3 regions of the Monashia sp. HAY1-11D genome follow, and region 2 is predicted to be linked to each of the others. Evidence: predicted binding sites of a transcription regulator. Region 2 holds the regulator's gene; each other region holds the start of a gene.
What was found. Region 2 encodes LexA, which represses DNA repair genes until DNA is damaged. Its sites were predicted from a motif close to TCGAACANNTGTTCGA; they were not measured.
Positions count from the first base shown of each region.

Region 1: ruvC (crossover junction endodeoxyribonuclease RuvC) is a predicted target of LexA. The motif match lies at 2,223-2,238, and genes of this name have one in related genera.
Region 3: AC1VM9_RS06605 (HNH endonuclease signature motif containing protein) is a predicted target of LexA. The motif match lies at 3,224-3,239, and genes of this name have one in related genera.

Region 1 covers NZ_CP200320.1:3,750,236-3,755,151, forward strand. The annotation lists gene kynU (kynureninase) at 1-619, opposite strand, end outside; gene pdxT (pyridoxal 5'-phosphate synthase glutaminase subunit PdxT) at 740-1,345, shown strand; gene AC1VM9_RS17385 (YebC/PmpR family DNA-binding transcriptional regulator) at 1,367-2,125, shown strand; gene ruvC (crossover junction endodeoxyribonuclease RuvC) at 2,294-2,902, shown strand; gene ruvA (Holliday junction branch migration protein RuvA) at 2,899-3,501, shown strand; gene ruvB (Holliday junction branch migration DNA helicase RuvB) at 3,498-4,649, shown strand; gene yajC (preprotein translocase subunit YajC) at 4,874-4,916, shown strand, end outside.
Region 2 covers NZ_CP200320.1:4,279,047-4,283,962, reverse strand. The annotation lists gene AC1VM9_RS19755 (hypothetical protein) at 1-65, shown strand, start outside; gene AC1VM9_RS19750 (PKD domain-containing protein) at 542-997, shown strand; gene AC1VM9_RS19745 (hypothetical protein) at 1,034-1,939, opposite strand; gene lexA (transcriptional repressor LexA) at 2,054-2,761, opposite strand; gene AC1VM9_RS19735 (LysM peptidoglycan-binding domain-containing protein) at 2,990-3,403, shown strand; gene AC1VM9_RS19730 (hypothetical protein) at 3,666-3,971, shown strand; gene AC1VM9_RS19725 (alpha/beta hydrolase) at 3,968-4,916, shown strand, end outside.
Region 3 covers NZ_CP200320.1:1,416,799-1,421,714, forward strand. The annotation lists gene AC1VM9_RS06585 (alpha/beta fold hydrolase) at 1-606, opposite strand, end outside; gene AC1VM9_RS06590 (hypothetical protein) at 646-933, opposite strand; gene tpx (thiol peroxidase) at 978-1,487, shown strand; gene glpK (glycerol kinase GlpK) at 1,578-3,104, opposite strand; gene AC1VM9_RS06605 (HNH endonuclease signature motif containing protein) at 3,278-4,852, shown strand.

The DNA of each region.
Region 1 (4,916 bases), 530 kb from region 2:
AGTGGCACAGGTCCCAGCAGACGAGCGCACCCTCCTCGTGCGCGACGTCGGTCAGGGGGCGAAGGTCCCACAGCTCACCGGTGCGGTAGTCGACGCTCGAGTAGGCGGCGAGGGCGAGGGCGTCACCCACTTCGTGGACGGCGGCGACCGCGTCGCGCGGCGACACCCGTCGCACCTCGAGGCCGCAGAGGCGGGCGGCTGCCTCGGTCATGTAGAGGTCGGTCGGGAACGAGTCGGGGTCGGTGAGCACGACGGTGCGGCCCGGCCGCAGTCGTGCCGCGCCCACGACGGCCTTGAACAGGTTGACCGACGTCGAGTCGGTGACGACGACCTGGCCCGGTGCCGCCCCGACGATGCGCCCCACCGCGTCGCCGACGCGGGTCTGCGCGCCCCACCAGTCGGCCTCGTTCCAGGACCGGATGAGTCGCTCGCCCCACTGGCGGCGCACGACGTCCTCGAGGACCGGTCCGACGGCGCGCGGCAGGGCCCCGAGCGAGTTGCCGTCGAGGTAGATGACGCCCTCCGGCAGGTCGAAGAGGTCACGGGTTCCCGCCAGGGGCGACGCGGCGTCCGCGGCCTCGGCGGCGGACAGGAGGGTGTCGAGAGCGCTGAGGGTCATGGCCGCAACGTATCCCGGTCGGCCCGGCGCGCGTCAGGACCGGTCCGTCACCGACTGTCTCGGGTCCCAGACGCCGGGCCGGTGTGACCCGCAGGGAGCGCGCGGCATACCCTCGCCCTCATGGCAGCACCCCGCATCGGCGTCCTCGCCGTCCAGGGCGACGTCCGCGAGCACGCCGCAGCCCTCACCGACCTCGGCGCCGACGTCACCCTGGTCCGGCGTCCCGGCGAGGTCGACCGGCTCGACGGGCTCGTCGTGCCCGGCGGCGAGTCGACCACCATGGACAAGCTCGTCCGCGCCTTCGACCTCCAGGAACCGCTGCGACGGCGCATCGCCGAGGGACTCCCGGTGTTCGGGTCGTGCGCCGGCATGATCATGCTCGCCGACCGCATCGCCGACGGACGCCCGGACCAGCAGACCCTCGGCGGCCTCGACGTCACCGTGCGCCGCAACGCCTTCGGCCGGCAGGTCGACTCCTTCGAGCAGGACCTCGAGTTCGCCGGCCTCGACGGCACGGTGCACGCCGTCTTCATCCGCGCTCCGTGGGTCGAGACGGCGGGGGAGGCCGTCGAGGTGCTCGCGCGAGTCAGCGACGGGCCGGCCGCCGGTAGGATCGTCGCGGTTCGGCAGGGGAACCTCATGGCGACCTCCTTCCATCCCGAGGTCGGGGGAGACCGCCGCATCCACGCCGAGTTCGTCAAGATCGTCACGCAGCACTGCCAGTAGACCGGAACGCGAGGACACTGCATGAGCGGCCACTCCAAATGGGCCACCACGAAGCACAAGAAGGCTGCCATCGACGCCAAGCGCGGCAAGCTCTTCGCCAAGCTCATCAAGAACATCGAGGTCGCGGCCAAGCAGGGCGGCGGTGACCCCGCCGGCAACCCGACGCTCTACGACGCGATCCAGAAGGCGAAGAAGACCTCGGTCCCGAACGACAACATCGACCGCGCCGTCAAGCGTGGCTCGGGTGCCGAGGCCGGCGGGTCCGACTGGCAGACGATCATGTACGAGGGCTACGCGCCCAACGGCGTCGCGCTCCTCATCGAGTGCCTCACCGACAACCGCAACCGTGCGGCTGCCGAGGTCCGCACGGCCCTGACCCGCAACGGCGGCCAGCTGGCCGACCCGGGCTCGGTCGCCTACGTCTTCAACCGCAAGGGCGTCGTCATCGTGCCCAAGGACGGCACGTCCGAGGACGACATCCTCGAGGTCGTCCTCGAGGCGGGCGCCGAAGAGGTCAACGACAACGGCGACACCTGGGAGATCGTCTCCGAGGCAAGCGACTTCGTCGCGGTCCGCCGGGCCGTCCAGGAGGCCGGCATCGACTACGACTCCGCCGAGGCGTCCTTCGTGCCCAACCTGCAGGTGCCCCTCGGCCTCGACGGCGCGAAGAAGATGATCCGCGTCATCGACGCCCTCGAGGACAGCGACGACGTCCAGAACGTCTACGCCAACGGCGACATCCCCGACGACGTGCTCGCGGAGCTCGACGCCGAGGAGTGAGCCCACCCGGACGGCGTCGTCCGAGCGCAGACGAGGAGGCACGTCGGTGACCGGCGTGCCTCCTCGTCGCCGGCGGACCGGGCGGTTAGCGTTGGTCCCGAACACCTGTTCGGATCGGCCGCCGGTTCGAACCGCCCGACCGACCCGACGACCGCCCCAGGAGGTGCCGTGCGCGTCCTCGCCGTCGACCCCGGCCTGACCCGCTGCGGCGTCGGCGTCGTCGACGGGTCTCCCGGGCGGCGGCTCGCGCTCGTCGAGGTCGGCGTGATCCGCACCCCGTCCGGCGACCCGACGCCGCGCCGCCTGGTCGCCGTCGAGGACGAGATGCGGCACTGGTTCGAGCGGCACCGGCCCGAGGCCGTCGCCATCGAGCGCGTCTTCGCCGACACCAACGTCTCGACGGTCATGGGCACCGCCCAGGTCACGGGCATCGTCATGATGCTCGCCGAGCGGCGCGGCCTACCCGTCACGCTGCACACCCCCACCGAGGTCAAGGCGGCCGTGAGCGGCAGCGGCCGCGCGGACAAGGCGCAGGTCACGACGATGGTGACCCGCCTCCTCGGCCTCGACACGCCACCGAAGCCCGCCGACGCCGCCGACGCCCTCGCCCTCGCCATCTGCCACGTGTGGCGCGGCGGCACCCAGAACCGGCTCGAGCAGGCGCGCGACGAGCTGCTCGCCCGCCGGCCCCGCGCCTCCCGTCCGTCGCGCACGCCGACCGCCTCGACCCCACCGGCCCGTCCCGCTCGCACCCTCCCAGGAGCCCGCCCCCGATGATCGCGTCCCTGTCCGGCACCGTCCTCAAGGTCGGCCTCGACTCCCTCGTCCTCGGGGTCGGCGGCGTGGGGATGCTCGTGCACACGACGCCCGCGACGGCGGCGTCGGTCCGGCACGGCGCGCAGGCCGACCTCGCCACGACGCTCGTCGTGCGCGAGGACTCGCTGACGCTGTACGGCTTCGCCACCGACGACGAGAAGCTCGTCTTCGAGACCGTCCAGACCGTGTCCGGCGTCGGCCCGCGTCTCGCGCTCGCGCTTCTCGCCGTCCACTCGCCCGACGCGGTCCGGGTGGCCCTCGGCACGGGCGACGTCGCGGCGCTGACCAAGGTGCCGGGCATCGGCCGCAAGGGCGCCGAGCGGCTCGTGCTCGAGCTCAAGGACAAGCTCGGCGCGCTCCCCGGGTCCGGCAGCGCGGCCGAGCCGGTCCCGCTCGAGACGGGCGACGCGTGGCGCGAGCAGGTGCGCGAGGCCCTCGTCGGGCTGGGGTGGAACGTGCGACAGGCCGAGGACGCCCTCGACAAGGTCGCGCCGAGAGCCGCGGAGGGCGCCGGCGTCTCCGCGCTCCTGCGGGCCGCCCTCCAGGAGCTGGGCCGATGAGCCGCGACCGGTCCGGCGCCGAGGCCGCCGACCTGCCCGACCTCGAGGTCTGGGACGACGGGTCGTTCGACGCGACCGCGCGCATCGTCGACGCGCGGGTCCACGACGACGGCCCGGGTGACGAGCGCCAGGTCGAGGCCGCGCTCCGCCCGCGTCGCCTCGACGACTTCCCCGGGCAGGACCGCGTCCGCGAGCAGCTCGGGCTCGTCCTCACGGCGGCCCGCGGTCGCGGCACGCCGCCGGACCACGTCCTGCTGTCCGGGCCCCCGGGGCTCGGCAAGACCACGCTGGCGATGATCGTCGCGAGCGAGCTCGAGCAGCCGATCCGCATCACGTCGGGACCCGCCATCCAGCACGCGGGTGACCTCGCGTCCGTGCTGTCCTCCCTTGCCGAGGGCGAGGTCCTCTTCCTCGACGAGATCCACCGGATGTCCCGCTCGGCCGAGGAGATGCTCTACCTGGCCATGGAGGACTTCCGGGTCGACGTCATCATCGGCAAGGGCCCCGGAGCCACCGCCATCCCGCTCGAGCTGCCCCCCTTCACGGTCGTGGGCGCGACGACGCGCGCCGGTCTGCTGCCGGCGCCCCTGCGCGACCGCTTCGGCTTCACCGGCCACCTCGACTTCTACGCGCCGCAGGACCTCGTCTCGATCCTGCACCGCTCGGCGCGGCTGCTCGGGCTCGACGCCGACGAGGACGGCATCGCCGAGATCGCGCTGCGCTCCCGCGGGACCCCGCGCATCGCCAACCGGTTGCTGCGCCGGGTCCGCGACTGGGCACAGGTCCACGGCGAGCACCGGGTCAGCCGCAGCGCGGCGCGCAGGGCCCTCGAGCTGTTCGACGTCGACGAACGCGGCCTCGACCGCCTCGACCGCGCCGTCCTCGAGGCACTGTGTCGGCGCTTCGCCGGAGGCCCGGTCGGATTGTCCACGCTCGCCGTGGCGGTGGGGGAGGAGCCGGACACCGTCGAGACCGTCGCGGAACCGTTCCTCGTGCGCGAGGGCTTCATGGTGCGCACGCCCCGCGGCCGCGCCGCCTCGACCCTGGCCTGGGAGCACCTCGGTCTGGCTCCGCCCGCCGACGCCCAGGCCATCTGGTCGGCGACCCTGCCGCTCGACGACGCCGGCGGCGGCCGCTTCGACGGCTGAGCAAACGCTGCCAAAACGTGACCGCAGGCCCGCGTGTGAACGATGTGAGCGTTCTGACAAACTGCGGGCGCGCACGTAGACTCCTGCGGGCACCCTCGCCGCTGCCGCGGCACCATCAGGTGCCTCCGGTCGTTGACGCCACAGCCGACGCCCCACCGGTCCCACACGATCGGGATCGCCGTGCTGGGTGTGCACCGGACGTAGACACGAAGGATTGAGCTGACATGAACTCCAACGGGTCCTTCTCGTTGCTGATCTTCCTCCTGC
Region 2 (4,916 bases):
TGTTCTATCTCGCATGGGGTACGTCTGGCTGGCGCGTGTCAGAAGTCAAGTTGATTGCGTCATGACCCGCATGTTTCCGCGACTGTGCGCCCTCGTCGCTTTGACGTTCGCGTGCGGAGTCTCGCTTGCCACCGTGGCACTCGCTGGTGTGAATGGAGATACCGGCCAAGCCGGAACGACGGTCAACATAGATCGACGGGTGGCGTCGCAATTGGCCGCAGAGTACGAAGCAGCCGTGAACGCCAACCACCCGCACTGGAAGTACCGGCTCCGGCCCTCTTACTGCGACGTCGGTGGTCGCGACTCGAGTGTTGAGTGTCAGGTATTCGCCATCGCTGCCTGCGCCAAGAACTCAGCTGAGGAAGGCAGAGGTCCATTGGTGGACGTCCTGCGCATATGGGTCGACCAAAATGGGCGCCCAGATCCCTCTGGGGCGCCGGGAGGGTCCTCTGGTGCACCCGAGCCCGGCGGCTGGTTTCTGGTGGGTTCTACGTGCCTTCCAGAAATGATTCCGGGCATTCGGCCATATCCGACAGTCACAATGATCGTAAATGCTTTCCACCATACAGCTTGGTCGCAAGCAGATATCTCCACGCAGCCGAGGGGGAACACGACGCTCGTCAACCTCAAGACCTTCTACAAGGTCGACTGGGCCAGCAGGGGGTTTGAGCCGGGCGAGATCGACCTCGTCGACCCGGCCACGATGTTCGGGTACCGCGTCGAGATCCGTCCCAAGCTCGTCAGCTACGTGTACCGATTCGGGGACGGCACGAGCGAGGGCCCGACCACCTCGCCCGGTGGCGTCTACCCCGACGGCGACATCGTTCACACCTACCGCAGACCGGGCACGTACACGTCGCGGGTCGACGTGACGTTCGGCGCGGACTTCCGCATCAACGGCGGCGCGTGGATCTCGATCCCCGACACGGTGACCGTGCCGCAGCCGGGAACCCCGATCACCGTCAAGGAGGCGCGGAGCGTCCTCGTCCGCAACTGATCGTCCGACGACCCGCTGTGGCGAACCACCGGGCCGTCACTCGGCGATGGCGGCGGCCCTACGAGCCTCGAGGTCCGTGCTGTCGCGCAGGTTCCACAGCTCCTTGGTCTGGAGGATCCAGTAGGCGCAGAACAGCACGATGATGATGACCTCGCAGATCAGGATCACGTGGTCGAAGCCGTGCAGCGTCAGGTGTGCGAGCACCGTGAGGGCCAGCAGCGCAGCCAGGGTCCCGGCGATGACGAGGTACCACCTCTTGTACCCCGCCGCTTCTTGGGTCGAGGTGTGTCGGTCCTCGACCCGGAAGGCGCTGAGGACCATGACGGCGATGACGCCGGCCACCATCGTCGATGCGGCGATGCCGTGGCTCAGGGCCACGAAACGGTCGGGCAGCGCGAGGAAGAGCACGAGCTCGAACACGACCACGGCACTGCACGCCGCGGTGACGAGCAGGGTGCGCACCGGTGGTCGGCGTGCGGGGTCCCTGAGCTCGGCGCGTCGCAGCCATGCCGTCACGACGAGGGCGAGGAGACCCACGGCGACCAGGGACCACACGCTGTTGTCGACCGCGTCGGAGATGGCCGTCGTGGGCAGGGCGAACGGGTTCGGCGCGCCTGCAACGCTGCAGCGATCGTCCGGGACGGTGGGCACCATCGCGACCACGAACGCCATGAAGCCGGAGAAGTTGAGGAGCACGTCCTCCTCCGACGAGTGGCCCTTGTAGACGACGAGGGCGGCGCCAAGCGCGCAGAGGCTGCCGACGAAGACCGTGCGCGCAGGGGTGAAGTAGTAGGCGCTGATCGAGCCCAGCCAGCACGACCGGTTCGTGCCCCACCACCACTGGAGCACGACGGACAGCAGCAGCATGAGCAGCAGCGCCACCATGCCGCCCCGCAGATAGCGATACGTGAAGACGACGTCGCGGTCGGGCCGGTCGGGCATGGCGTCCTCCTCAGGCACTGTGCTCCCAGAGTGGCGAGTCCAGGGTGCGGATACCTCACGGCGCGCCGCGGAGGATCCGCGACGCGCCCGTGATGTGGCCGCGGTGGGGGCTGCTCAGACGCGACGCAGGACTGCGGTCACCTTTCCGAGGATCGTCGCATCGTCGCCGTCGATCGGGTCGTAGGCCTCGTTGTGAGGCAGCAACCACACGTGACCGTCCTTGCGCTTGAAGGTCTTCACCGTGGCCTCGTTGTCGAGCATCGCCGCGACGATGTCGCCGTTCTCGGCAGTCGGCTGCTGGCGCACGACCACCCAGTCGCCATCGCAGATCGCGGCGTCGACCATCGAGTCGCCCTGGACCTTGAGCAGGAAGAGCTGCCCCTCGCCGACGACCTGGCGGGGCAGCGGGAAGACGTCCTCGACGACCTCCTCGGCGGTGATGGGCACCCCGGCGGCGATCTTGCCGAGGACGGGGACGTACGACGCCTCGGGGCGCGTGTCACCGGAGTCGGTCTCGACGTCGTGCTGGTCGGACGCTTCGGCGCGCCCGCGGCGCCCCGTCGCGTCTCCGGCGTCGGGGGAGACGACCTCGAGGGCGCGCGGACGGTTGGGGTCCCGACGCAGGTAGCCCTTGCGCTCGAGGGCGGCGAGCTGGTGGCTGACGCTCGACGGGCTGGCGAGCCCGACGGCCTCACCGATCTCGCGCATGCTCGGCGGGTAGCCGCGTCGGTCGACGGAGTTGCGGATCACCTCGAGCACGCGCCGCTGGCGCATCGTCAGCCCATCGCCCTTGTCGCGGTCGGGAAGCTCGGTCACGCCCATGGTGTCCCCTTCGTCGGCGGCCCCAGGCACCCCGGTCCCGGCGCTCGCGAGGCCAGTGTCAGTGGTGACTGGTGTGGTTGGTGGTGTGAGGAAAGCGTACGGGGTTCGAACACAGTTGCCAAACACCTGTTCGAAGCATGTCTCGACTTCATCGACCAGACGTGCTACAACTCGTACAGGCGTTCTATCGAACACATGTTCGCAAGTCAGCAGCAAGGGGAGGTCAGCATGAGCGTGGTCGCCATCGAAGCCGTTCGCCGGCAGCGGGAGACGGAGGTCGGGGAGTCCGACTTCGTCTCGCGGCCGCAGCTCGTCCTCGTTCCCACCGGACGCGCCGCCGTGCGGGCCGCCCGTGCCGCCCGCCCGCGGATGCGCCTGACGCGGTTCGGCCGCCTCGTCGTGACGCTCTTCGTCGGCGCCGTGGTCCTCGCCCTCGGGATCGGCCTCGCCGGTCAGCTCGCCTCGGCCACGGGTGCACCGCGCACGATCACGGTCGAGTCAGGTCAGACCCTGTCGGGCATCGCGGCTCGTGAGCTCCCGGGCCTTCCGGTGCGCGAGGGGGTCGTCGAGCTGCAGCTGGCCAACTCCCTCTCGACGTCGATGATCCACACGGGCCAGCGGCTCGTCATCCCGGCTCCCTGACGTCGCCGTTCGTGCCGCCTCCCGGCACGTCCCCCGACCGCCGCGTTGGCTCCACCTTCAGCGGCTGGCCCTCCAGGCGCTTCGACCCCGTCTGGTGGCCCGGACGCCGCACCCCTTCGGGTGCGGCGTCCTGCTGTGTCCGGCTTCGGCCGCCCTGTGGATGAGGCATGGACGCTGGGCGCCGGTCCCCGGGCCTGTGGATGCACCTCTGCCCGCGAGCGATGTCCTTCCTACCGTGGGGATCTCGGGAAGGGGAGCGCGCATGCGGTACGAGGTGGACACGGGCACGGTCGACGACGCCGCCGCGACGGCAGACTGGGCGCTCGCGCGCCTGACCGTGGTGAGGCCGGACCTCGCGGTCGAGCCGGTCGGGGTGGCGCTCGCCGGCGGCATGCTCGCCGCATCCGTCTCCCGGATCTCGCTCGCCTGGCGAGAACGTCTTCGTGAGGCCCGTGTGGAGCTGCTCGGCCTCGGGTCGGCCCTCCAGGAGGCCTCGAGGCTCTACTCCGCGGTCGAGCATGCCGCCGCCCGGGCGTTCACGAACCCGTCCGGTGACGGTGCGCCGTGACGACGTTCGACGTCGCTCGCGTGCGGACGGCTCGTCCCGGTGCCCTCGAGCTCGCCGCCCGCCGTCTCACGCAGAGCCGCCTCGAGGTCCAGGCCGTCGTCGCGGACCTGCTGCATCGCCGGGGCTCGACGTGGTCGGGACCGGCGTCGAGCGCGGCCGCCGAACGGCAGGTGACCCTCGTCGCCGGCCTCGCCCGCCTCGCGGCGTGCCTGGCGGCGTCGTCCACCGCCTTGCAGGACGGCGCCACCCGCCTCCAGGCCGCCCAGGACCTGCTCGCCCGGGCCGACGAGCGCGCGGCCTCCGACCGCGCCTGGCTCGGACACGACGGCACGCTGTTCCTGCCCGTGCGCGCGACCGGTCTCGACCCGGTCCTCGAGGCCCACCGCGCTCGACGCGACGAGCTGCTGCGCGAGGAGGTCCACACCTACCTCCGTCAGGCCGTGCGCATCGCGACAGACGTCGATGCCGGCCTCGCGGCGGACCTCCTCTCCGGCGCGCGCGGTGGTCGGTCCGCGATGGATCTTCTAGCCGCGAGGAGCACCCCGCCCGTGCCGGTGCCTCCGGTCGTCGTCCACGACGCGTCCGGCGCCTACGCGTCCGCCGCCTGGTGGCGCTGCCTCACCGAGGCGGAGCGCAACGCCGTCGTCCACGAGCACCCGCAGTGGGTCGGTGCGCGTGACGGCATCCCGGCCGTAGCGCGGCACGAGGCGAACCTCGTCCTCCTCGCGGAGGCAGAACGAGCGGCGTCGAGCGCCTACGAGGCTGCCCGCCGCGACCCGCGGAGCCGGCGGACGGCGGGCGCCGTGGCCCGGACTCGCGACCGTGTCGAGGACCTGCGGGCGATCCGCGCCGTGATCGGGCGTCGGGACGGGGTGGCTCGCCGGCTCGTGCTCGTCGATGCCACCGGCGCCGACGTCAAGGTGGTCCTCGCGCAGGGCGACGTGG
Region 3 (4,916 bases), 2.9 Mb from region 2:
CGGACGCGTCAGGGCCGACTGCGGGAAGAACGACTCGGCGAGGTCGTTCCACGTGAGGGCGGAGACGACCGCGTCGACGCGTGGGTCGGCACCGGCGAGCATGAGTGCGAGCGCCCCACCGTACGAGGTGCCCATGACGCCGGCGCGGGGGTCCCCCGGCGCGTCGAGCGCGACGTCGGGTCGCGCGGCGGCCACGTCGAGCATGACCCTGGCGTCGGCCACCTCGAACTCGGGGTCGTCGAGGTGGATGCGCCCGCCCGACGCGCCGTGCCCGCGTGCGCTCCACGTGACGACGACGTAGCCACGCTCCTGCAGCTCGAGCGCCTGGGAGGCCACCGCCTCCTTGTTGCCCCCGAAGCCGTGCGCGAGCAGCACGACGGGGTGACGGCCGGAGGCCTGCGGGTAGACCGAGACGTCGAGCCGCACGGCCGTGCCGTCCGGCTCGGGGCGCACGGGGACCTGCCGGCCCACCGGGGCGGGGACGGCGGCCGACCGCGTGAGCGCCGGGGACGCGACCGGGGACGACGCCTCGGCCACGGGCAGCGTCGGCGCGCTCGCGGCGAGCAGCACCCCGAGCGCGGCGACGAGACGGGCCCGAAGCGGCATGCGGCCATCACATCACGCGAACACCCAGAGCCGCGTCGGTCAGCCGGCGCGCTCGAGGCGCTTCTCGAGCAGGTAGGCGGCGACCCCGCACACGACGAGCACCATGAGCGGCGGGACGTAGCGCATGGCACCGTCGAGCCGCAGCCAGTCGTACGGCGCCGTCGCGAAGCCGAAGAGGTCGAGCTGGAGGACGTACCTGACGACCGGCAGCAGGCCGAAGACCAGACCGACGATGCCGATGCAGTTGACGAGGAACCGGGTACCGGCACCGTGCGGCGCCTCGGGCGAGCGTCCGGACGGGCGCGCCGGCGGACGCGTCGGAGTCATGGGCCCCAACCTACGCGTCGGCTCCCGGGTGCTAGAAACGCGTCATGGCCACCACCGCCCTCGCAGAGACCACCGTCCACACCGTCGGCGACCTGCCGGCCGTCGGGCGCCCTGCGCCCGACTTCACGCTGGCGGGCACCGACCTCGCCGACGTCGAGCGGCCGCACGGCCGCCGCGTCGTCCTCAACATCTTCCCCAGCATCGACACCCGCGTCTGCGCGACGAGCGTGCGGCGTTTCAACGAGCTCGCCGCGGGCCTGGACAACACGACGGTGCTGTGCGTCTCGGCCGACCTGCCGTTCGCGCTGCGCCGGTTCTGCGGCGCCGAGGGCATCGCGAACGTCGTGACGGCCTCGACGTTCCGCTCCACCTTCGGCACGGACTACGGCGTGACGATGGTCGACGGCCGGATGCGCGGGCTGCTCGCGCGCTCGGTGGTCGTCATCGACGCCGAGGGCACCGTCGTCCACACCGAGCTGGTGCCGAGCATCGGCCAGGAGCCGGACTACGACGCCGCGATCGCCGCCGTCACAGCCGGCACCGGGCTGGGCTGACCGCCGTCGCGCCGGTGCGCGTCCGGGCAGCCGACGCAGGCGCCACCCAGGTCGCGGGGGCAGGCGGGGGTGCGCCCCCGTCCGCGGCGCTCACCGGGTGTCGTCGTCGACCCAGTCGAGGGTGCGCTGCACGGCCTTCTTCCACTGGCGGTAGAGGCGGTCCCGCTCGGCCTCGTCCATCTGGGGGCTCCAGCGGCGGCCCTCGCGCCAGTTCCGGCGGATCTCGTCGGTCGACTCCCAGTAGCCGACGGCCAGACCCGCGGCGTACGCCGCTCCGAGGGCCGTCGTCTCGCTGACCTCCGGCCGGACGACGTCGACACCGAGCAGGTCGGCCTGGAACTGCATGAGGGTGTCGTTGACGACCATCCCACCGTCGACCTTGAGCTCGGTCAGCGGCACGCCCGAGTCGGCGTCCATGGCGTCGAGCACCTCGCGCGTCTGGAAGGCCGTGGCCTCCAAGGCCGCCCGGGCGATGTGCCCTTTGTCGACGTAGCGCGTCAGACCGACGAGGGCGCCCCGTGCGTCGGGGCGCCAGTACGGCGCGAAGAGACCGGAGAAGGCCGGCACGAAGTAGGCACCGCCGTTGTCGTCGACGCTCGCCGCCAGCGTCTCGACCTCCGCGGCGTCCTCGATGATGCCGAGGTTGTCGCGCAGCCACTGCACGAGCGACCCGGTGACGGCGATGGACCCCTCGAGCGCGTAGACCGGCTTGTCCCCGCCGAGGCGGTAGCAGACCGTCGTGAGCAGGCCGTTGTCGGACGCGACGATGTCCTCGCCGGTGTTGAGGAGCATGAAGTTGCCGGTGCCGTAGGTGTTCTTCGCGGTCCCCACGTCGAGGCAGGCCTGGCCGAAGGTCGCGGCCTGCTGGTCGCCGAGGATGCCCGCGACGGGCACGTCGATGAGGATGCCTGGCTTGCACGTGCCGTACACCTCCGAGGACGAGCGGATCTCGGGCAGCATCGACATCGGCACGCCCATCGCGGCGCAGAGGTCCTCGTCCCACGACAGGGTCCGCAGGTCCATGAGCAGGGTCCGCGACGCGTTCGTCACGTCGGTGACGTGCAGGCCGCCGTCGCCGGCCCCTCCGGTGAGGTTCCACAGCAGCCACGAGTCGATGGTGCCCATGAGCAGCTCACCGTCGCGAGCGCGCTCGCGGGCGCCGTCGACGTTGTCGAGCACCCAGCGGACCTTCGGTCCGGCGAAGTACGTCGCGAGCGGGAGCCCGGTGACCTCGCGCCACCGGCCGGCGTCGCCGCGGGCCGCGAGCTCGTCGCAGATCGCCTGCGTGCGGGTGTCCTGCCAGACGATGGCGTTGTGCACCGGCTCGCCCGTGGTCCGGTCCCAGACCACGGTGGTCTCGCGCTGGTTGGTGATGCCGACGGCCGCGACGTGCGTCGCGTTGAGGTTGGCCTTGCCGAGGGCGCCACCGACCACCTGACGCGTGTTGGCCCAGATCTGGGACGCGTCGTGCTCCACCCACCCGGCGCGCGGGAACACCTGGCGGTGCTCGAGCTGGTCGACGGCCACGACCCTGCCCTCGCGGTCGAACACCATGGCCCGGGTGCTCGTGGTGCCCTGGTCGATCGCGACGACGTGGCTGCGCTGCTCGGTCGGCATGACGCCGACCGTACCGTGCGGGCGCCTCGGCATCACGGCTCCGCGGCCCACACCTGTGGACAGGACTGCGACACAAGCACTTCCGAGTCCACCGTCCACACTGCAGGCTTGACCGCCATTCGAACACCTGTTCTACTTGAGAGAGGTGACCACCTGGCGAGAGGAGAGCGGCGATGCCCTATCTCGACGCGCTGCCTGCCGGGTCTGCGGGTGGTCGACCCGCGAGGGTCCGGCGCATCCTCGCCACCGACCGGGCCCGGCTTGGGGCTGCGGTCGTGGTGGCACCGGTCCCCTTTCGCGACGAGGGGCTGGACGCGGCCGGTGACCGGGTGCTGTCGCAGGTGGAGGCGCTGGAGCGGGCCAAGGCGCGGCTGGAGTCGCGGCTGCTGGAGGCGTACGCCGCGTTGCACACGATCCAGGAGCAGCAGCTGGCGCGACTGGCCACCGCCGCGCCGGTACCGCTGAGCACCGAGCGGGTCGTGGCGGCCGAGATCGCCTGTGCGACCGGGGTCGGGCAAGGCGAGGTGTCCCGCCGGCTCGAGCTGGCCCTGGCGCCGCGCCGACACCGGGTCCTGCGCGAGGCGCTGCGCCGAGGAGCCACGAGCCTGCACCGGGCCCTGACCCTCGTCGCCGAGACGCGCGCCCTGCCCGACCACGCCCTGCCGGCCCTCGAGACCACGGTCCTGGCGCCGGCCCCCGACGGGACGGTCGCCACGCAGCAGCTGTTCCGGGCCCGACTGCGCCGCACCGTCACCGCCGCCGACCACCGGTGCAGCGACGAACGCCGCCGTACCGCCACCGCGCGCCGGGGCGTGTTCGGGCGCCTGACCGAGGACGGCATGGGCGTCATCACCCTGACGGCCACCGCCGAACGGGTCGTCGGCGTCCTGGACCGCGTCGACGCGTTGGCCCGCGCGGCCCGGGCCGCCGGCGACGGGCGCACCCTGGACCAGCTCCGTTGCGACCTGCTCACCGACCTCGCCCTCTTCGGCACCACCCCGGGCGGGCATGACGGGCAGGCCCTCGCCGGAGCGGCATCCGGGTCGACGGCAGGCCCGGACGCCGGCCCGGATGCCGGCCCGACGTGCGGGCGCTGGCTCACCGCCGCGCCGGCGGCGGTGGTGCGCATCGTCGTCCCGTTCGAGGTCGCCACCGGGGCCTCGGACGCCGCGTGCGAGCTGCCGGGGCACGGTTGGGTGACCGCCGCCCACGCCCGCGCGATCATGACCGCGCCCGGGTCGGTGTGGCAGCGCCTGGCAGTCGACCTGGACACCGGCACCGCCGTGCAGCTGTCCGCCGACTGCTACACCCCGACCCGCGCCATGGCCGAGCACGTCCGGGCCCTCGACGGGACCTATCGCGCCCCCGGCTGCCAGGTCCCCGCCGAACGCTGCGACCTCGACCACATCACCCCTTGGCCGGCCGGCCCCACCCGAGTGACCAACCTGCAGGCCCTGTCCCGCGGCTGCCACCATCCCAAGACCTCCGGCGCCTGGACCGCCCGGCGCGACCACCATCCCGCCGCCGGACCCGATGACCGCGACCGGGGTGGTGGGGGCCGTGGCTCGGGGGCGACGAGGTGGACCACCCTCACGGGTCGCGAGTACGTCACCTACCCCAAGGACTGGCGCGAAGCCCTCACCGACCCCGGCGCGCGCCCATCCGACACAGGGCCACCCCAGACAGGCCCGCCCGATCGGGCACCTGTTCGGGAACCCGGCCCTGAACCCGAGCCGCCACCGTTCTGAGCACGTCGGCTGCTGAGCCGGTCCTTGCGTGCAGCGCGCGTCATGACTCCTTTGAGGTGCGCAC